DNA from 3 places in the Streptomyces sp. NPDC001744 genome. Region 1 is predicted to be linked to each of the others. Evidence: riboswitches for the same ligand, from Rfam matches in the RefSeq annotation. Region 1 holds a riboswitch; each other region holds the start of a gene.
What was found. Region 1 has a riboswitch for cyclic di-AMP ahead of ACFYZY_RS12725 (transglycosylase family protein). Riboswitches for the same ligand answer to the same signal wherever they lie in the genome.
Positions count from the first base shown of each region.

Region 2: it holds a riboswitch for cyclic di-AMP, as region 1 does, so the genes downstream of both, ACFYZY_RS23080 (peptidoglycan DD-metalloendopeptidase family protein) here and ACFYZY_RS12725 (transglycosylase family protein) in region 1, are expected to answer to the same signal.
Region 3: it holds a riboswitch for cyclic di-AMP, as region 1 does, so the genes downstream of both, ACFYZY_RS06255 (M23 family metallopeptidase) here and ACFYZY_RS12725 (transglycosylase family protein) in region 1, are expected to answer to the same signal.

Region 1 is NZ_JBIAUG010000008.1:177,512-183,302, forward strand. Features, by position in the region: gene ACFYZY_RS12705 (nucleoside triphosphate pyrophosphohydrolase) at 1-361, shown strand, start outside; gene ACFYZY_RS12710 (hypothetical protein) at 358-585, shown strand; gene ACFYZY_RS12715 (cytochrome P450) at 670-1,983, shown strand; gene ACFYZY_RS12720 (transglycosylase family protein) at 2,078-3,166, shown strand; cyclic di-AMP (ydaO/yuaA leader) riboswitch at 3,425-3,598, shown strand; gene ACFYZY_RS12725 (transglycosylase family protein) at 3,602-4,330, shown strand; gene eno (phosphopyruvate hydratase) at 4,668-5,791, shown strand, end outside.
Region 2 is NZ_JBIAUG010000020.1:101,488-107,278, forward strand. Features, by position in the region: gene ACFYZY_RS23060 (aspartate aminotransferase family protein) at 1-1,094, shown strand, start outside; gene ACFYZY_RS23065 (helix-turn-helix domain-containing protein) at 1,167-1,805, shown strand; gene ACFYZY_RS23070 (DUF6126 family protein) at 1,829-1,984, shown strand; gene ACFYZY_RS23075 (tyrosine-protein phosphatase) at 2,052-2,873, opposite strand; cyclic di-AMP (ydaO/yuaA leader) riboswitch at 3,261-3,420, shown strand; gene ACFYZY_RS23080 (peptidoglycan DD-metalloendopeptidase family protein) at 3,425-4,375, shown strand; gene ACFYZY_RS23085 (SGNH/GDSL hydrolase family protein) at 4,536-5,348, shown strand; gene ACFYZY_RS23090 (STM4011 family radical SAM protein) at 5,335-5,791, opposite strand, start outside.
Region 3 is NZ_JBIAUG010000004.1:17,822-23,612, forward strand. Features, by position in the region: gene lhgO (L-2-hydroxyglutarate oxidase) at 1-1,074, shown strand, start outside; gene trmB (tRNA (guanosine(46)-N7)-methyltransferase TrmB) at 1,234-1,953, shown strand; gene ACFYZY_RS06250 (PrsW family intramembrane metalloprotease) at 2,102-3,460, shown strand; gene ACFYZY_RS06255 (M23 family metallopeptidase) at 3,514-4,638, opposite strand; cyclic di-AMP (ydaO/yuaA leader) riboswitch at 4,650-4,795, opposite strand; gene ACFYZY_RS06260 (PP2C family protein-serine/threonine phosphatase) at 5,008-5,791, opposite strand, start outside.

The DNA of each region.
Region 1 (5,791 bases):
GGTCGAGAAGCTGGTCCACCGTCATCCGCACGTCTTCGGGGACGCGACCGCCGAGACCCCCGAAGAGGTCCACGCGCACTGGCAGCGGACCAAGGCGATCGAGAAGCGGCGGGAGTCCGTCACCGACGGCGTGCCCCTCGGACAGCCCGGCCTCGCGCTCGCCGCGAAGCTGGCGGGCCGGGCGCGGGCGGCCGGACTCGGCGTGCCGCTCCCGGCGGACGAGGGCTTCGGGTACGACCTGCTCGCCCTCGCCGCCCGCGCCGAGGCGGCCGGCGTGGACCCGGAGGCGGCGCTGCGGGCCGCCGCCCGCACGTACCGCGACGCGATCCGCGCCGCGGAGGGACTGGAGGAGAAGGCGTGAACGAGGGCGACGAGAACAGGACCTCTCCGGAGGTCTCCCGGAAGGCGTCCCGGGGGGACCTGGCGGCGGGGGCGGGCGGGACCGTGCTGTTCCTGCTGCTCCTCGCGTGGGGTGCGACGAACGACGACTCCCCGGGGTGGCCCCTCATGGTCGCGGCGCTGGGCGCGGTCCTGAGCGTGGCCCTGCTCGTCCAGTGGGTGGCGCAGGGGCGGCGCGCGGAGTGAGCGACGGCCCCTCCCGCAGGGGCCTCCCGCTGGGGGCCCGCAGGGGAGGGAGGGGCGCGCGAGGGGGCGCTGTACGGTCGGGGGGTGAGTGACAGCACCGCCCCGGCCCCGGCCCCCGGCTCCGGGGAGACCCCCGAGCTCTTCACCTGGGAGTTCGCCACCGATCCGTACCCGGCCTACGCCTGGCTGCGGGAGCACGCGCCCGTGCACCGGACGACGCTGCCGAGCGGGGTCGAGGCATGGCTCGTGACGCGGTACGCGGACGCCCGGCAGGCCCTCGCGGACCAGCGGCTCTCCAAGAACCCCGCGCACCACGACGAGTCCCCGCACGCCCGGGGCAAGACGGGCATCCCGGGCGAGCGCAAGGCCGAGCTGATGACCCATCTGCTCAACATCGACCCGCCGGACCACACCCGGCTGCGGCGGCTGGTGTCGAAGGCGTTCACCCCGCGCCGGGTCGCCGCGTTCGCCCCGCGCGTCCAGGAGCTGACCGACCGGCTCATCGACGGCTTCGTGGAGAAGGGGAGCGCGGACCTCATCCACGAGTTCGCCTTCCCGCTCCCCATCTACGCCATCTGCGACCTGCTCGGCGTGCCCCGCGAGGACCAGGACGACTTCCGTGACTGGGCCGGGATGATGATCCGGCACGGCGGAGGCCCGCGCGGCGGGGTCGCCCGGTCGGTGAAGAAGATGCGCGGCTATCTCGCGGAGCTGATCCACCGCAAGCGCGAGGGCCTGGGGCGGGAAGAGGGGGACGACCTGATCTCGGGGCTCATCCGCGCCTCCGACCACGGCGAGCACCTCACCGAGAACGAGGTCGCCGCCATGGCCTTCATCCTTCTCTTCGCGGGCTTCGAGACCACCGTGAACCTGATCGGGAACGGGCTCTACGCGCTGCTGCGCCACCCCGGGCAGCGGGAACGGCTGCAGGCGTCCCTCGCCGCCGGGGAGACCGGCCTCCTGGAGACCGGGATCGAGGAGCTGCTGCGGTACGACGGGCCCGTGGAGATGGCGACCTGGCGGTACGCGACGCGGGCGCTGACCATCGGCGGGCGGGAGATCCCGGCGGGGGACCCGGTGCTCGTGGTGCTCGCCGCCGCCGACCGGGACCCGGAGCGGTTCGACGGGCCCGACACGCTCGACCTCGCCCGGCGCGACAACCAGCACCTCGGGTACGGCCACGGCATCCACTACTGCCTGGGCGCGCCGCTCGCCCGCCTCGAAGGGCAGACGGCCCTGGCGACCCTGCTGACCCGTCTGCCGGACCTGGCGCTCGCCGTCGATCCGGCCGGACTGCGGTGGCGCGGGGGGCTCATCATGCGTGGTTTGCGCACGCTTCCGGTGGAGTTCTCCCCCTCCGTACCGGTCCTTCCGGCTGACGGCGTGTCAGAAATGTGATCTTCACGTGATCGGGGAGCCATCGACTTGTGACGGACGTTCGAATGCGGCTACGTTTCGCGGCAGTCTCAGCCGTCACGCGAAAGGCGCTTCTATGCGTTCCGGGAACGGACGACACCGTCGCCCCCGTCAGGCCCCCGCCCTCGTCGTCGCCGCCGGGGTGACCGGATCGGCCATGGCGCTGCCGCTGCTCGCCACCGGTTCCGCCTCCGCCGCCGACGCCGCCACCTGGGACCGGGTAGCCGAGTGCGAGTCCGGGGGGCAGTGGAGCGCCAACACCGGCAACGGGATGTACGGCGGACTCCAGTTCACCCAGGAGAGCTGGGAGCGCCACGGCGGCCTGGTGTACGCGCCCAGCCCCGACCTCGCCAGCCGGGCCCAGCAGATCGCGGTGGCCGAGAAGGCCCTCGCCAAGGGCGGTGTCGAGTGGGCCACCTGCGCGCCGATCGCGGGCCTGGCGAACGACGGGAAGGCCACCGGGGTGGACCCGGGCCCGGTCACCGTTCCCGGGTCCCCCGTGAAGCCCGTCCCCGAGTCGGGCTGGAACGCGGGCGGATCGGGTGCCCCCACCGCGACCCCGGAGACCGTGGCGCCCGAAGCGGCCGAGAGGCCCGCGCCCCCGGCCGTCACCGTCACGCCCGCGACGCCGGTGACGCCCGCCTCCCCGACCGCGCCGGCCACCCCGGTCGCTCCGGTGCCTCCCAGCACGCCGGGCGCGCCGACCGGAACGACAGCCCCGACCGCGCCGGTCACTCCGGCCGTGCCCGACACATCCGTTACGCCCGTTACGCCCGTTACGCCGGAGGGCGGCGAGGTGACGGTCATGCCCGGCACCGGCAAGCACCGGGGCGGGGCGGACCTGCAGGAAAGCATCAAGTCGGGCACTTCCGTCGAATCCGGCAGACATGCCTCGGGCGAGGACAAGCTCGCCGAAAACCCTGCGGGTACTCCGGTGACCGACGGGGTGGAGAATTCGGGCGTAACGGACGGTCAGGGCTCTTCGGGTGAATACGTCGTGCGTCCGGGTGACAGCCTGTCGGACATCGCGCGGGCGAACGAACTCCCCGGGGGGTGGACGGCCCTCTACGACGCCAACAAGCGGACCGTGGGGACCGATCCGGACCTCATCCTGCCTGGTCAGAACCTCGAACTGACGCCGGCTCCGAACCCGGCGGCGGGGTAGTTCGGGAGCTTCTGTCCGGATCCATGCGAGTGAGACATGGGTCTCTTTGTCCCAACTGGCGTGTCGTGCCCGGAAGCTCTGCTTCCGTCACCTCCCACCTGCGCAAACGGGCCCCACTGGAGTGCAAGGAGAGGCGAAATTAGTCATATGAGCCTCTTTGAACTTCGGGGGGGTCTGTGCGTACGGTCGTCATCGCTCGCCACCGCGGGCCCCTTCGACCGAAACGCCGAATCCTGCCGTCGGTCGTGGGGAACAGTCGTCGCGCAAGCGCCGAAGGCAGGAGCGGGGGACCCAAGGTAAGCGCCGGCCCCGGCCGTTGAGACAGACGGCCGACGATCGGCTTGGGGTGAAGCCGCGTGCTAGGACACGCGGCCGGGCAACTCATTGGCCCGAACCCGACAGCTCACCTCGCAGGCGTCGGTGAGGAGAAACTCCATGCTGTTTTCCGCCAAGGGCAAACACCGCCGTCCCTCCAGGGCCACCCAGGTCGCCGCGCTCGTCGGCGTCACCGGTGTCGCCGTCGCCGCCCCGCTGATGACCGCGGGCGCCGCCTCGGCCGCCACGGCCTCCGAGTGGGACCGCGTCGCCCAGTGCGAGTCCGGTGGCAACTGGTCCATCAACACCGGCAACGGCTTCTACGGCGGCCTCCAGTTCACGTCCTCCACCTGGGCCGCGTACGGGGGCACCGCCTACGCCCCGCGCGCCGACCAGGCGTCGAAGTCCCAGCAGATCGCCGTCGCCGAGAAGGTCCTCGCGGGCCAGGGCAAGGGCGCCTGGCCGCACTGCGGCGTCGGCCTCTCGGGCGCCTCGTACGGCGGCTCCGCCGAGAGCGCGACGGAGCAGGAGAAGCCCGCGAAGAAGCAGCGGACGCAGAAGCGCTCGGCCGAGCAGCCGACCACCCGCAGCGAGCAGCGCCAGGCCCCGAAGAAGGCCGAGAAGCGCCACGCCGCTCCGCAGTCCGCCCGGAAGACCGTCACCACCCCGACCGGCGAGACGGTCAAGAAGGGCGACGGCGAGTACAAGGTCGTCACCGGCGACACCCTCAGCAAGATCGCCGAGGCGCAGGGCGTCGAGGGCGGCTGGGCCCGGCTCTTCGAGCTGAACGACGACGTCGTCGAGAACGCCGACCTGATCTACCCGGGCCAGCAGCTCCACCTGAAGTGAGTCCGGCGGGTCGCGTGAGTCCGGCGGCTCACGCGGCCCCGACGGCCCTCCCGCGGTGACCACCCCGGTCCGGCGCGCCCTCCCCCGTGCGCGCCGGACCGGGGTTCCCCCTTTTCCCGGGCCGGGTCCGCTCGTACGGGAGTACGGGCCCCATGACGGTTACCATCCAGTAGATACGGGGTGATTCGCCCCCATGCGCGTGCCCTTGGGTCCTTTTTCGTCCCAGGGTGCGGGCGCCCGGCCGACCGGAGCCCCCGGGACGGTTAGGCTCTTGCCGCAAGGCCGAGCGACCCCGCACCGACCTTGCGTCACATCCAGCGTCACATCCCAGAAGGAGATGCTCGTGCCGTCCATCGACGTCGTCGTAGCCCGGGAAATCCTGGACTCCCGAGGCAACCCCACGGTCGAGGTCGAGGTCGGCCTCGACGACGGCAGCACCGGCCGTGCTGCCGTCCCGTCCGGCGCCTCCACCGGTGCGTTCGAGGCCCTGGAGCTCCGCGACGGCGACCCCGGCCGCTACCAGGGCAAGGGCGTCGAGAAGGCCGTCCTCGCCGTCATCGAGCAGATCGGCCCTGAGCTGGTCGGCTACGACGCCACCGAGCAGCGCCTGATCGACCAGGCCATGTTCGACCTGGACGCCACCCCGGACAAGTCCTCGCTCGGCGCCAACGCCATCCTCGGCGTCTCCCTCGCCGTCGCGCACGCCGCCTCCGAGGCCAGCGACCTCCCGCTCTTCCGCTACCTGGGCGGCCCGAACGCGCACCTGCTGCCCGTTCCGATGATGAACATCCTGAACGGCGGGTCGCACGCCGACTCCAACGTGGACATCCAGGAGTTCATGATCGCCCCGATCGGCGCGGAGTCCTTCTCCGAGGCCCTGCGCTGGGGCACCGAGGTCTACCACACCCTCAAGGCCGTCCTGAAGCGCAAGGGCCTCTCCACCGGCCTCGGCGACGAGGGCGGCTTCGCCCCGAACCTGGAGTCCAACCGCGCCGCCCTCGACCTCATCCTCGAGGCGATCAAGGAAGCCGGTTACGCCCCGGGCAAGGACATCGCGCTCGCCCTCGACTGCGCCGCCTCCGAGTTCTACAAGGACGGCGCGTACGAGTTCGAGGGCAAGTCCCGCTCGGCCGCCGAGATGACCGAGTACTACGAGGAGCTGGTCTCCGCGTACCCGCTGGTCTCCATCGAGGACCCGCTGTTCGAGGACGACTGGGAGGGCTGGAAGGCCATCACCGACAAGCTCGGCACCAAGGTGCAGCTCGTCGGCGACGACCTGTTCGTCACCAACCCGGAGCGCCTGGCCCGCGGCATCGAGGAGGGCAGCGCCAACGCCCTGCTCGTCAAGGTCAACCAGATCGGTTCGCTGACCGAGACCCTGGACGCCGTCGAGCTGGCCCAGCGCAGCGGCTTCAAGTGCATGATGTCCCACCGCTCCGGCGAGACCGAGGACGTCACCAT
Region 2 (5,791 bases), on a different contig from region 1:
GCCAGCCGCTGCCCGGCCTCCTCGCCGAGCGGCTGCTCGCCCACAGCCCCCACCTCGACCGGGTCTTCTTCGGCAACAGCGGCACCGAGGCCGTCGAGACCGCCCTCAAGTTCGCCCGGTACGCCACCGGGCGGCCCAGGATCGTCTACTGCGCCCACGCCTTCCACGGGCTCACCACCGGCTCCCTCTCCGTCAACGGCGAGCGCGGCTTCCGGGACGGCTTCGGCCCGCTCCTGCCGGACACCGCGATCGCCCTCGGCGACCTCGACGCCCTGGAGCGCGAGCTGCGGAAGGGCGACGTGGCCGGCTTCCTCGTGGAGCCGATCCAGGGCAAGGGCGTCCAGGAGGCCCCGCCCGGCTTCCTGCGCGGGGCCCAGGAGCTGCTGCGCCGGCACGGCGCCCTGCTGATCGCGGACGAGGTGCAGACCGGCCTCGGCCGGACCGGCGACTTCTACGCGTACCAGCACGAGGAGGGCGTCGAGCCGGACCTGGTCTGCGTGGCGAAGGCGCTCTCGGGCGGTTACGTGCCGGTCGGCGCCACCCTCGGCAAGGACTGGATCTTCAGGAAGGTCTACTCCTCGATGGACCGGGTCCTGGTCCACTCCGCGAGCTTCGGGTCGAACGCGCAGGCCATGGCCGCCGGGCTCGCCGTCCTCGCCGTGATGGAGCAGGAGGGCACGGTCGCCCACGCGCGCCGGATCGGTGACCTGCTCTCCGGGCGCCTGCGGGAGCTGGTGCCCCGGTACGAACTGCTCCACGAGGTCCGCGGACGCGGCCTGATGATCGGCATCGAGTTCGGCCGGCCGTCCTCGCTGGGCCTCCGCGGCCGCTGGGCGATGCTCCAGGCGGCCCGCAAGGGCCTCTTCGCCCAGATGGTCGTCGTCCCGCTGCTCCAGCGGCACCGCATCCTCACCCAGGTCTCCGGGGACCACCTGGAGGTGATCAAGCTGATCCCGCCGCTGGTCGTGGACGAGGCGGACGTGGACCGGTTCGTCACCGCCTTCACGGCGGTCATGGACGACGCCCACGGCGGGAGCGGGCTGATGTGGGACTTCGGCAGGACGCTCGTCAGGCAGGCGGTCGCGCAGCGCTGACGCGCGCCGCCCGGGTTTTGCCTCCGGGGCAATAAACTTGCCTCAGAGGCATGATCCTGGCGGAATGGACGCATGGACCACGTCCCCGGGGAGCCCTCCCCGGACCCCGCCGCTCCCGACGCCCTGCCGGACGTGGCCCCGCAACTGCGGGCGCTGCGCCGCCGCCGGGGGCTCACCCTGGAGGCCGCCGCCCGGCGGGCCGGTCTCTCGCCGGCCCACCTCTCGCGCCTGGAGACGGGGAACCGGCAGCCCTCGCTGCCGATGCTGCTCGCCCTCTCCCGTACCTACGGTACGACGGTCTCCGAACTCCTGGGGGAGGCGCCTCCCGAGCGGGACCCCGTGATCCGGGCCGGCCGCTCCGAGCCGGTCGAGGCCGACGGCTGGATCTACCGCCAGGCGGGCGGCGCCGGACGCGCCCTCCAGTGCCTGCGGGTCCACGTGCCGTACGCCACCCGGGGCGACATCGTGCGCGTGCACCCGGGCGAGGAGTGGATCCACGTCCTGGAGGGCCGGGTGCGGCTCGCGCTCGGGGAGGCGGTCCACGTCCTCGACCCCGGGGACGGCGCCCACTTCGACTCGCTCACCCCCCACCGGATCGGCGCCGCCACTCCCGGCGGGGCCGAGCTGCTCTTCGTCCACACCCTCCTGCAGAGCCCCGACGCCGAGCTGTGCCTCGGCGACGGGACCCCGCACCGACGCCGCCCTTCGTGACGCATTCCAAGGAAAGGACTGACATGTCCGAGAAGTCCGCACCCGTCACCGGCGAGGAGCGCGGGGAAGGCAAGTTCCCCAAGGGCCTGGTGCTCCGCCTCTTCGCCTACCTGATCGCCGGTCACCTCTTCGCCGGCTTCCTCTACCTGCTCTTCGTGCTGGGCGGACAGAACCAGTAGGGCGGGGGCCGCGCGGCGGAACCGGCGGGGACGGAACCCGGCGGGGCGGGCGCCGCCCGGTCCCGGCCTACGCCTCCGTGAGCAGCCGCTCCCGCAGCCGCTCGCGCGTCTCCGGAGCCAGGCCCAGCCCCTCGGCGAGGTAGGCGTCCACCGAGCCCCAGGTCGTGTCGATCGTCTCGAAGGCGGCCCGCAGGTACTCCGCCCGCGCGTCGAAGAGCGGGCTCAGCAGCTCCATCACCTCGGGCCCCATGGCGTCCGGGGCGGTGGAGCCGCGGCGCACCTTGTAGCGGCGGTGCGGCTCGTTCGACTTCACGTAGTCGGCCTCGATCGCCGCCCGGTCGACCCCGACGGCGAGCAGGGTGATCGCGACGGCGAGCCCGGCGCGGTCCTTCCCCGCCGCGCAGTGCATGAGCGCCGGCACGCTCTCCTCCGCCATGGAGTGCAGGATCCGGCTGTGCTCCGCGGTCCGCTCGACCACCATCCGCCGGTACGAATCGGACATCCGGGCGGCCGCCCTGCCGTCACCGAGGACCTCCCGCAGCTGCGCGACCCCGCCGTCGCGCACCAGCCTCCAGAACTCCTTGCCGTCGGCCGGGTCGTTGAGCGGTATGTTCACGTTGCGCACGCCGGGCAGTTCGACGTCCGCGCCCTCGATCCGCCGGTCGGCCTCGTTGCGGAAGTCGAAGACGGTGTGCAGGCCCAGCGAGGCGAGGAAGGCGGCGTCGGCCTCGGTCGCGTGGGCCAGGTGGCCGCTGCGGAAGAGGCGCCCGGGGCGGACGGCACGCCCGTCCGTCGTCGGCAGGCCGCCCACGTCCCGGAAGTTGCGGACCCCCGCAAGCTCGGGCTCGACGGCTTCGGCGGGCGGGACCTGCGGCAGCTGCTGCGTCACGGATGCTCCTGGGGTCGGCGTTCGGGTGTCCGGCGCGGGACGGGTTCCTGGGGCAATCATCCGGGCGGGAGGCGCGCGGCGCACCCCCTCGGACGGTAATGGGTGAACTGTCCGAATTAGGGCCTTGGTTATGACAAGCCCCGGTTGGGGTGAGATGGGGAAAGGCGCGTGAGCAGCGTCATAGAAGTGACGGATCGTGGCCGGGAGGCCGGCGTGATTTCCGTACGGCACAGGGAAATCGAAGGACCGTCATCCACGGAGGGTGACCGTGATCGCCTCGTGATGATCTAGCGCGGAATCCCCGGGACCGAAGAACGGCTTGTTCACGCCGACTCCGCTCGTCTAGCGTCACCGTCAATCCGGTCGGACCGCCGAATCCTGCCACCGTCCGGAATTCCACCCATCCCATGCGTGGCAGGAGCGGGGGACCCAGGAAGTACGCCGGTCCCGTGACACAGGACGGCTCGGGGTGAAGTCGCGTGAGAACGCGGCCGGACATCTCCAGTCCGAACCCGACAGCTCACCTCGCAGGCGCCGGAGAGGAATTCGACATGCCCGCGAAGGGTAAGCACCGCCGCCCGAAGAACAACCTCCTCACCCGCGGATTCGCCGCCGCCGGTACGGGAGGCGCCGTCGTGGCCCTCCCGCTCATCGGCGCCACGGGGGCCCACGCCGCCGAGCAGGCCGCCCCGGCCGCCGCCCCCGCCCCGGCCGTCGTGGCCGCCGCCCAGGTGCGGGCCACCCCCGTGCAGGCCGTCCCCGCGAAGGCCGCCCCGACGACGTACGCCGTCGTCCGCGGCGACTACCTGTCGAAGATCGCCGCCGACCACCACGTCACGGGCGGCTGGCGGAAGCTCTACGAGGACAACCGCCGGACCATCGGCGCGGACCCCTCCCTCATCATGCCCGGCATGAAGCTCACCGTCGGCGCCGAGGGCTCCGCCCCCACCGGCCCGAAGAGCGCCCCGGGCACCCGGAGTTCCGGCAAGGGCGACGACACCCCGCGCGCCTCCCGCGAGACCCGCCGCGCCGCCGCCCCGGCCGCCGCCACCGCGGACGCGCCCGAGGGCCCGTCCGGCTCCTCCACCGCCTCCTCCTCCGGCTGGGTCGCCCCCGTCACCGGCGGCTTCTCCACCCCGTACCGCGCCTCCGGCGCCATGTGGTCCTCCGGCTATCACACCGGTGTCGACTTCATCGCCTCCTCCGGCACCACCGTCCGCGCCGTCGGCGCCGGCACGGTCGTCTCCGCCGGCTGGAGCGGCTCGTACGGCAACGAGGTCGTCATCAAGCACGCGGACGGCAAGTACTCGCAGTACGCCCACCTCTCCTCCCTCGCGGTCTCGGCCGGCCAGTCCGTCACCGGCGGCCAGCAGATCGGCCTCTCCGGTTCCACCGGCAACTCCACCGGCCCGCACCTGCACTTCGAGATCCGCACCTCGCCGAGCTACGGCTCGGACATCGACCCGCTGGCCTATCTGCGCGGACACGGCGTCTCCGTCTGACGCGCAACGGCGAAACCCCTTTCCGGCGGCCCGGCACGAAAATGCCGGGCCGCCGGCGTATTCCGTCTTGGCGGAATCTTTATCGGTGGCATATCTCACCCGTCGTCAACCCCTCCTTACGGTCGCGTAGGTCACACGCGAGAAGGAAGGATGGGCGCCCGTGGCAGACGATTCGAGATCAAGAGACAAGAACGCATTCGGGTCGTACACGGCGATCGGTGACAGCTTCACCGAGGGCGTCGGAGACCCCGGCCCCAACGGGACGTACGTCGGCTGGGCGGACCGCTTCGCGGTCCTGCTCGCCGACCGGTTGCCGGAGCAGGACACCTTCCGCTACGCCAACCTGGCCGTACGCGGACGGCTCCTCGACCAGATCGTGGCGGAACAGGTCCCCCGGGCGAAGGAACTCGCCCCCGACCTGGTGACCTTCTGCGCGGGCGGCAACGACATCATCCGCCCCGGCAGCGACCCCGACCACGTGGCCGAGCGCTTCGAGCGCGCCGTCGCCGACCTGACCTCCGCCGTGGGAACCGTCATGGTGACCACCGGCTTCGACACCCGCGACGTCCCCGTGCTCCGGCACCTGCGCGGCAAGATCGCCACCTACACCGCGCACGTCCGCGCCATCGCGGACCGCCACGGCTGCCCCGTCCTCGACCTGTGGTCCCTGAGGTCCGTCCAGGACCGGCGGGCCTGGGACGGCGACCGTCTGCACCTCTCGCCCGAGGGACACACCCGGGTCGCCCTGCGCGCCGCCCAGGTCCTCGGCATCCCGGTGCCCGCCGACCCCGACCAGGCGTGGCCGCCGGTCCCGCCGCGCGGCACGCTCGAAGTGCGCCGCGACGACATCCAGTGGGCGAGGGAGCACCTCGTCCCCTGGATCGGGCGCCGGCTGCGCGGCGAGAGCTCCGGGGACCGCGTCGCGGCCAAGCGCCCCGACCTGATGCCCCTGGGAGACCTCATCCCCCTGTAGCGGGCGGCACGGCGGGGATCCGTTCCAGGACCCCGCCGGCGAACACGTCGTACAGCGGCAGCGTCTCCAGGTGGACGTAGCCGATGTGGCAGTCGCAGACGGCGAGGGGGCAGGCGCGGGGGCGCAGGGCGGCGCGGTACGAACCGTCGTACAGGTTCCCCAGCTCCGCCCTGACGAAGTGGCAGCGCCGCACCGTCCCCCCGCCGTCCACCGAGATCACCGACTCGCCGGTGCGGCACGGCAGCCCCGCCGAACGGTGCGGATGCCGGCTGTACGGAAAGAGCGGGTCGAGCTCCGTCCACCGCGCGGCCTCCGCGTCGGAGTACGCGTGCCCCTCGGCCGCGTTCACCCACAGGTACACGTGCGGCGGCAGCGCGTCCCGCAGCCGCCGCGCCTCCTCCAGGTGCGCGGGAAGACCGACCACGCCGACGCTGAACCGGACG
Region 3 (5,791 bases), on a different contig from region 1:
CACGGCCTCGCCCGCCACCAGACCGGGCGCAACAGCGGGGTGATCCACAGCGGGATCTACTACCGGCCGGGGTCGCTCAAGGCGCGGTTCGCGGCCGAGGGCGCCGCCGAGATGATCAAATTCTGCGCGGAGTGGGGCATTCCGTACGAGGTGACGGGGAAGCTCGTCGTCGCCACCGCGCGCGAGGAGCTGCCCCGGCTGCACGCGCTCGTGCAGCGCGGCCGGGAGAACGGCATCCCGGTGCGGGAGCTGGGCCCCGCGCAGATCAGCGCGTACGAGCCGCGGGTGCGGGGCCTCGCCGCGATCCACGTCGGCACGACCGGGATCTGCGACTACGGAGCGGTGGCGGCGCGGCTCGCCGAGGCGTCCGGGGCGCGGATCCTGTACGGCGCGGAGGCCGCCGTGATCGACCGGAGACCCTGGGGCGTCGCCGTGCGGACGGCGGACGGGCGGGTGGTGCGGGCACGGGTCCTGGTGAACTGCGCGGGGCTGCACTGCGACCGGATCGCGCGGCTCGCGGGCGACGACCCGGGCATGCGGATCGTCCCCTTCCGGGGGGAGTACTACGAACTGGCCGATCCGTCGCTGGTGCGGGGACTGGTCTATCCGGTGCCGGACCCGGCGTTCCCGTTCCTCGGGGTGCACCTGACACGGGGAATCGACGGCGGGGTCCACATCGGGCCGAACGCGGTGCCGGCCCTCGCCCGCGAGGGGTACGGCTGGTCCGTCGTCCGGCCGCGCGAGCTGGCCGCCACCCTGGCCTGGCCCGGTTCCCGGGCGATCGCCCGGAGGCACTGGCGGTACGGGGCGGGCGAACTGCGCCGCTCGCTCTCGAAGCGGGCCTTCACGGAGGCGGTGCGGCGGCTCCTTCCGGAGGTGCGGGAGTCCGACCTGCGGCGGGCCGCGCCGGGGGTGCGGGCGCAGGCGGTGCTGCGGGACGGGACGCTCGTCGACGACTTCCTCGTCCGGGAGGCGGCGCGGACGGTCCACGTCCTGAACGCGCCCTCCCCCGCGGCGACGGCCTCGCTCCCGATCGGGCGCGAGGTGGCGGGGCGGGCGCTGGCCCTCCTGTAGGGCCCGGTCCCCGCCGCGACGGGCACCTGCCCGCGCGACCCGCGGGTCCCGCCCCGGCCCCGTAGAATCGTCCGCATTGTGTCTGAGCAGCCTGAGTCCGAGAACAGCCCGCGTCCCGCAACCGGTCCCGCCCAGCCCGCGGCGCGGCGCGGAAGCCGGATGTTCGCCCCCGGCGAGGGGCCCCTGCCCGATCCCGCCGGGTCGCACCACGAGCGGCGCATCCGGAGCTTCCAGCCGCGTCGCAGCCGGGTGACCGCCGGGCAGGCCGAGGCGATGCTGAAGCGGTGGCCCGACTGGGGGCTCGACATCGACGGCCGGCGGGTCCTGGACCTGGACGAGATGTTCGGCGGCCTGCCGGTCGTCCTGGAGATCGGGTTCGGGATGGGCGAGGCGACCGCGCGGATGGCGGCGGCCGACCCCGGCACCGGCATCCTCGCCGTGGACGTGCACACCCCCGGCCAGGGCAATCTGCTCGGGCTCGCCGACCGCAACGGTCTCACCAACGTCCGGGTCGCCAACGGCGACGCGATCATCCTGCTGCGCGAGATGCTCGCCGCCGACTCCCTCGACGGCTGCCGGGTCTACTTCCCCGACCCGTGGCCCAAGGCCCGCCACCACAAGCGGCGCCTGATCCAGCCGGAGTTCCTGAGCCTCCTCGCGACCCGGCTCAAGCCCGGCGGCGTGCTGCACTGCGCCACCGACTGGGAGCCGTACGCCGAGCAGATGCTGGACGTGCTCTCCGCGCACCCCGACTTCGAGAACACGCAGGCCGACGGCGGTTACGCGCCCCGTCCCGACTTCCGGCCCCTCACCCGCTTCGAGGGCCAGGGACTCGACAAGGGACACGTCGTGCACGACCTCCTCTTCCGGAGGAAGTGACCCGGGAAGGACGCCGGGCCGGCGGACGGGCCGGGGTCGTACCGGGGAACGGACCGGGGTCGTACCGGGGAACGGACCGGGGACGGGCCGGGGGCGGACCTGACAACTCCTTCGCCCTCTGTCCGTGCCGGTCGTTAGGGTCGCTCACGTGTCGAACCCCGTCCCCGCCGAAACCGGAACCGAAGCCGGCGCCGCGCCCGGAACCGGAGCCTCTCCCGTCCCCCACCGGGGCACCGGGGACCCGGCCTTCCCCGGCGCCGCCGACCGTTCCCAGTGGCGCTACCGCCCCCACCGGGCCTTCTGGCGCAGCCGCATGGTCCGGGCGGTCGCCCTGGTCGCCGTCCTCCTGGTCTGCGCGCTGGCCATCCTGGCGCTGGTCCGCGAGCAGACGGGGACGCGGGGCTTCCTCGTCGGCCTGGCCCTCGCCGTGCTTCCCGTACCGCTCCTCGCGGCGGCGTTCCGCTGGCTCGACCGGGTCGAGCCCCTCCCCTGGAAGAACCTGCTCTTCGCGTTCGCCTGGGGCGCCTTCGCCGCCGCCCTCGCCGCGATCCTGGCGAACTCCTTCGCGGTCCGCTGGATCGCCGCGACCACCGCCGACCCGGACTCGGCGCACAGCCTCGGCGCCACGGTCGTCGCGCCCGTGGTGGAGGAGAGCGCGAAGGCCGCCGCGGTCCTGCTGCTCTTCCTCTTCCGCCGCCGGAACTTCCACGGTCTCGTCGACGGCGTGGTGATCGCCGGCTTCACCGCGACCGGCTTCGCCTTCACCGAGAACATCCTCTACCTCGGCAACGCCTTCGGGGAGGACCAGGAGTTCGGCACCCCCGGCATCGGCGCCATGACCGTCGGCACCTTCTTCGCACGGGCCGTGATGTCGCCGTTCGCGCACCCGCTGTTCACCGTGTTCACCGGCCTCGGTTTCGGATTCGCCGCGCTCGCCCCGCGCGGCAGGCGGCTCCGCCGCGTCCTGCTGCCCCTGGCCGGGCTGCTGCTCGCCATGGGCATGCACGCCGCCTGGAACGGCTCGGTCACCTTCGGAGGCCCCCTGGCCTTCCTCGCGGTCTACGGAGCGTTCATGATGCCCGCCTTCGGGCTGCTGACCTGGCTCGCGGTGTGGAGCAGGCAGCGGGAGCTGCGGACGATAGCCGGGGAGCTGCCGGCGTACGCGGCGGCCGGCTGGCTCTCCCCCGCCGAGCCGCTCGCGCTCTCCTCGATGCGGGCCCGCCGGGCGGCCCGTGCCGTCGCCGCCCGGACGTACGGCGAGCGGGCCGCCCGGGCCGTCGGCGAGTACGAGTCCTTCGCGACGACCCTCGCGTTCCTGCGCGACCGGGCCCGGCGCGGCACGGCCGGGCCCGACTTCGCGGCCCGCGAGCGGGAACTGCTGCACCACCTGTGGCAGCGCCGCGCGATCGCCTCGCCCGCGCTGACGTACGCGGCCCGGGCGACGGGACGGGTGTGGGCGCCGCCGCAGTACCTGGACTACGGCGACTACAACCCGTACCGGAGGTAGTCCGCCGGGAACTCCGGGCCCGACGGGGCCCGGGTCCCCGGGCCCCCGGGTCCTCAGACCGTGAGGCCCTTCGAGCGCAGCCACGCGCCCGGGTCGACGCCGTCGCCACCGCCGGGGTGCACCTCCAGGTGGAGGTGGGCGCCGGAGACGTTGCCGGTGGCGCCGACGCGGCCGATGGTCTCGCCGGTGGACACGGTCTGACCCGCGCCGACCGTCATGGACGAGAGGTGGCAGTACCAGACCTCGGTGCCGTCCTCCAGCTCCAGGACGATCCGGTAGCCGTAGGAACCGGACCAGGCGGCCGACTTCACCGTGGCGCCGTGCACCGCCTTGAGCGGGGTGCCGGCGGAGGCCGCGAAGTCGAGGCCCGTGTGGTGGCCGGAGGACCACATCGAACCGGACTGCATGTAGGTGGCGGTGATGGAGTACGAGGAGAGGGGGAGCGAGTAGCTCGCGGCGAGTTCGGCGAGGCGCTCGGCCTCGGCCTTCGCCCTGGCGGCGGCCTCCGCCTTCGCCTTGGCCTCCGCCTCGGCCTTCGCCCGCGCCTCGGCGGCCTCCTTCTCCGCCGCGTCCGCCTTGGCCTTCGCCTCCGCCGCGGCCTTCTCGGCCGCCGCCTTCTCCGCCGCGGCCCTCTCGGCCGCGTCGGCGGACGCCTGCTGCTGCTCGGCCTGCTGGAGGATGCGGGTGCGCAGGGCCTCACCCGCGTCGGTGGCGCTCGGGACGTCGGCCTTCAGGGAGGCCCGCGTGACCTGCCCGGCCCCGCCGGTCCGCCCGTCGGCACCGGTGGTGTACGCGGTGGAGGTCAGCGGGTTCGGGTTGACGCGGTCCTCGGCGACCGCCTCCCGCTCCTCCTCGGACAGGAGGGAGCCGATGCCGGGCAGGTCGTGGGCGTCCGGCAGGTCGAGGTCCGGGAGGTCCGGGAGCGAGATGGCCACCGGGGGCTTGTCCTGCGCGGTGGCGAGGCCGCCCGCGCCGACGGCCGCGATGACGCCGACGCCGAGGACGGTGGAGGAACGGGCGAAGTGGGAGCGCTGTTTGACGACCCGGTGCCGGCCGGAACGGCTCCGGTCGCGGAGGGAATCCTCGGTGGGGTTCCACTCGGTGTCAGGGGCGGAGGGAGCCGCACCACCACCGAAGGCGTCGAAGGGGGCTTCGGGGGCAGGGGGGTTGGACGCCACGGAGGCGCACTCCTTTCCTTCCTTCTCGCCTACCGGGTTAGCTGACGGGTTCGGAGCAGGAAGGTCTCCTACGGGCGCGCCGCACGGGTGCGACGGGCTCGATTCACCCCAAATGGTGGTTCCCCGGTTCCCTTGCGGGATTCGGCGCACGCGCACGGTGCCGTCTCTTGCGACGGCGGGGACGACCGCGCTGCGTTATCGAACGTTAATAGACAGGGGGTCCCGTTTCCAAGCCGTTCCCCTTGATCGTTCATTGAATTGGCAGGAACTGCCCCGACTTGACCCCCCTTTATCACGGCGCGACGCGAGACCCCCAAACCCTTCGCGATCTGACGTTTTGTCAATCGTTATCCCAGGGACACCTCTCGACTACGGATGGTGACCGTCCCGGTGCAGCACCTGCATCGTCCGTCGCCGCTCCCGCCGCCCCTCCTCGGGCCGGCTCAGCGCGAGCAGGGCCATGTCATCCGTCGCCCCGCCGCCCGTGTGGAGGCGTACGTCGTCCACGAGCGCGTCGAGGAGTTCCTCGGGCCCCGGGAAGATCCGTCCGGCCAGCCGTGCCACCGGGTCGTAGAAGGCCCCGGCCGCGTTCCGCGCCTCCGAGAGGCCGTCGGTGTAGAAGAGCAGCGTCGTGCCCGGCGGGTAGGGGCGCGCCTCGGCCCGGTCCGGCCACGACGCCAGGTCCCCCATGCCGAGCGGCAGCGCCGGCCGGCCCGGTTCCACCGGTTCGACCCGGCCGTCCCCGTGCAGCACCAGCGGGGGCGGGTGCCCCCGGTTGACGACCCGTACGAAACCGTCGAAGGCTCCGTTGCCGTCGGCGCGCGGAATCTCGGCGAGGACGGCGGTGGTGAATCCCTCGAAGGCGTCCAGGCCCTCCCGCCGGGTGCCCTCCCGGGTCAGCGCCCGTTCGAGCCGCTGCGCCACGTCCTCCAGGGACCGCTCCTGCTCGGCCGCCTCCCGGAAGGCCCCGATGACGACGGCGACGGCCTCGACCGCCTCCATCCCCTTGCCCCGCACGTCCCCGACCACCAGCCGCACCCCGTAGGGGGTGTCCTGTACGGCGAAGAGGTCGCCACCGACGAACGCGTCCGCCTGCGCCGCCTCGTAGCGGGCGGCGCACCAGAGCCCGCCGATCCGCTCGGGGGGCGTCGGC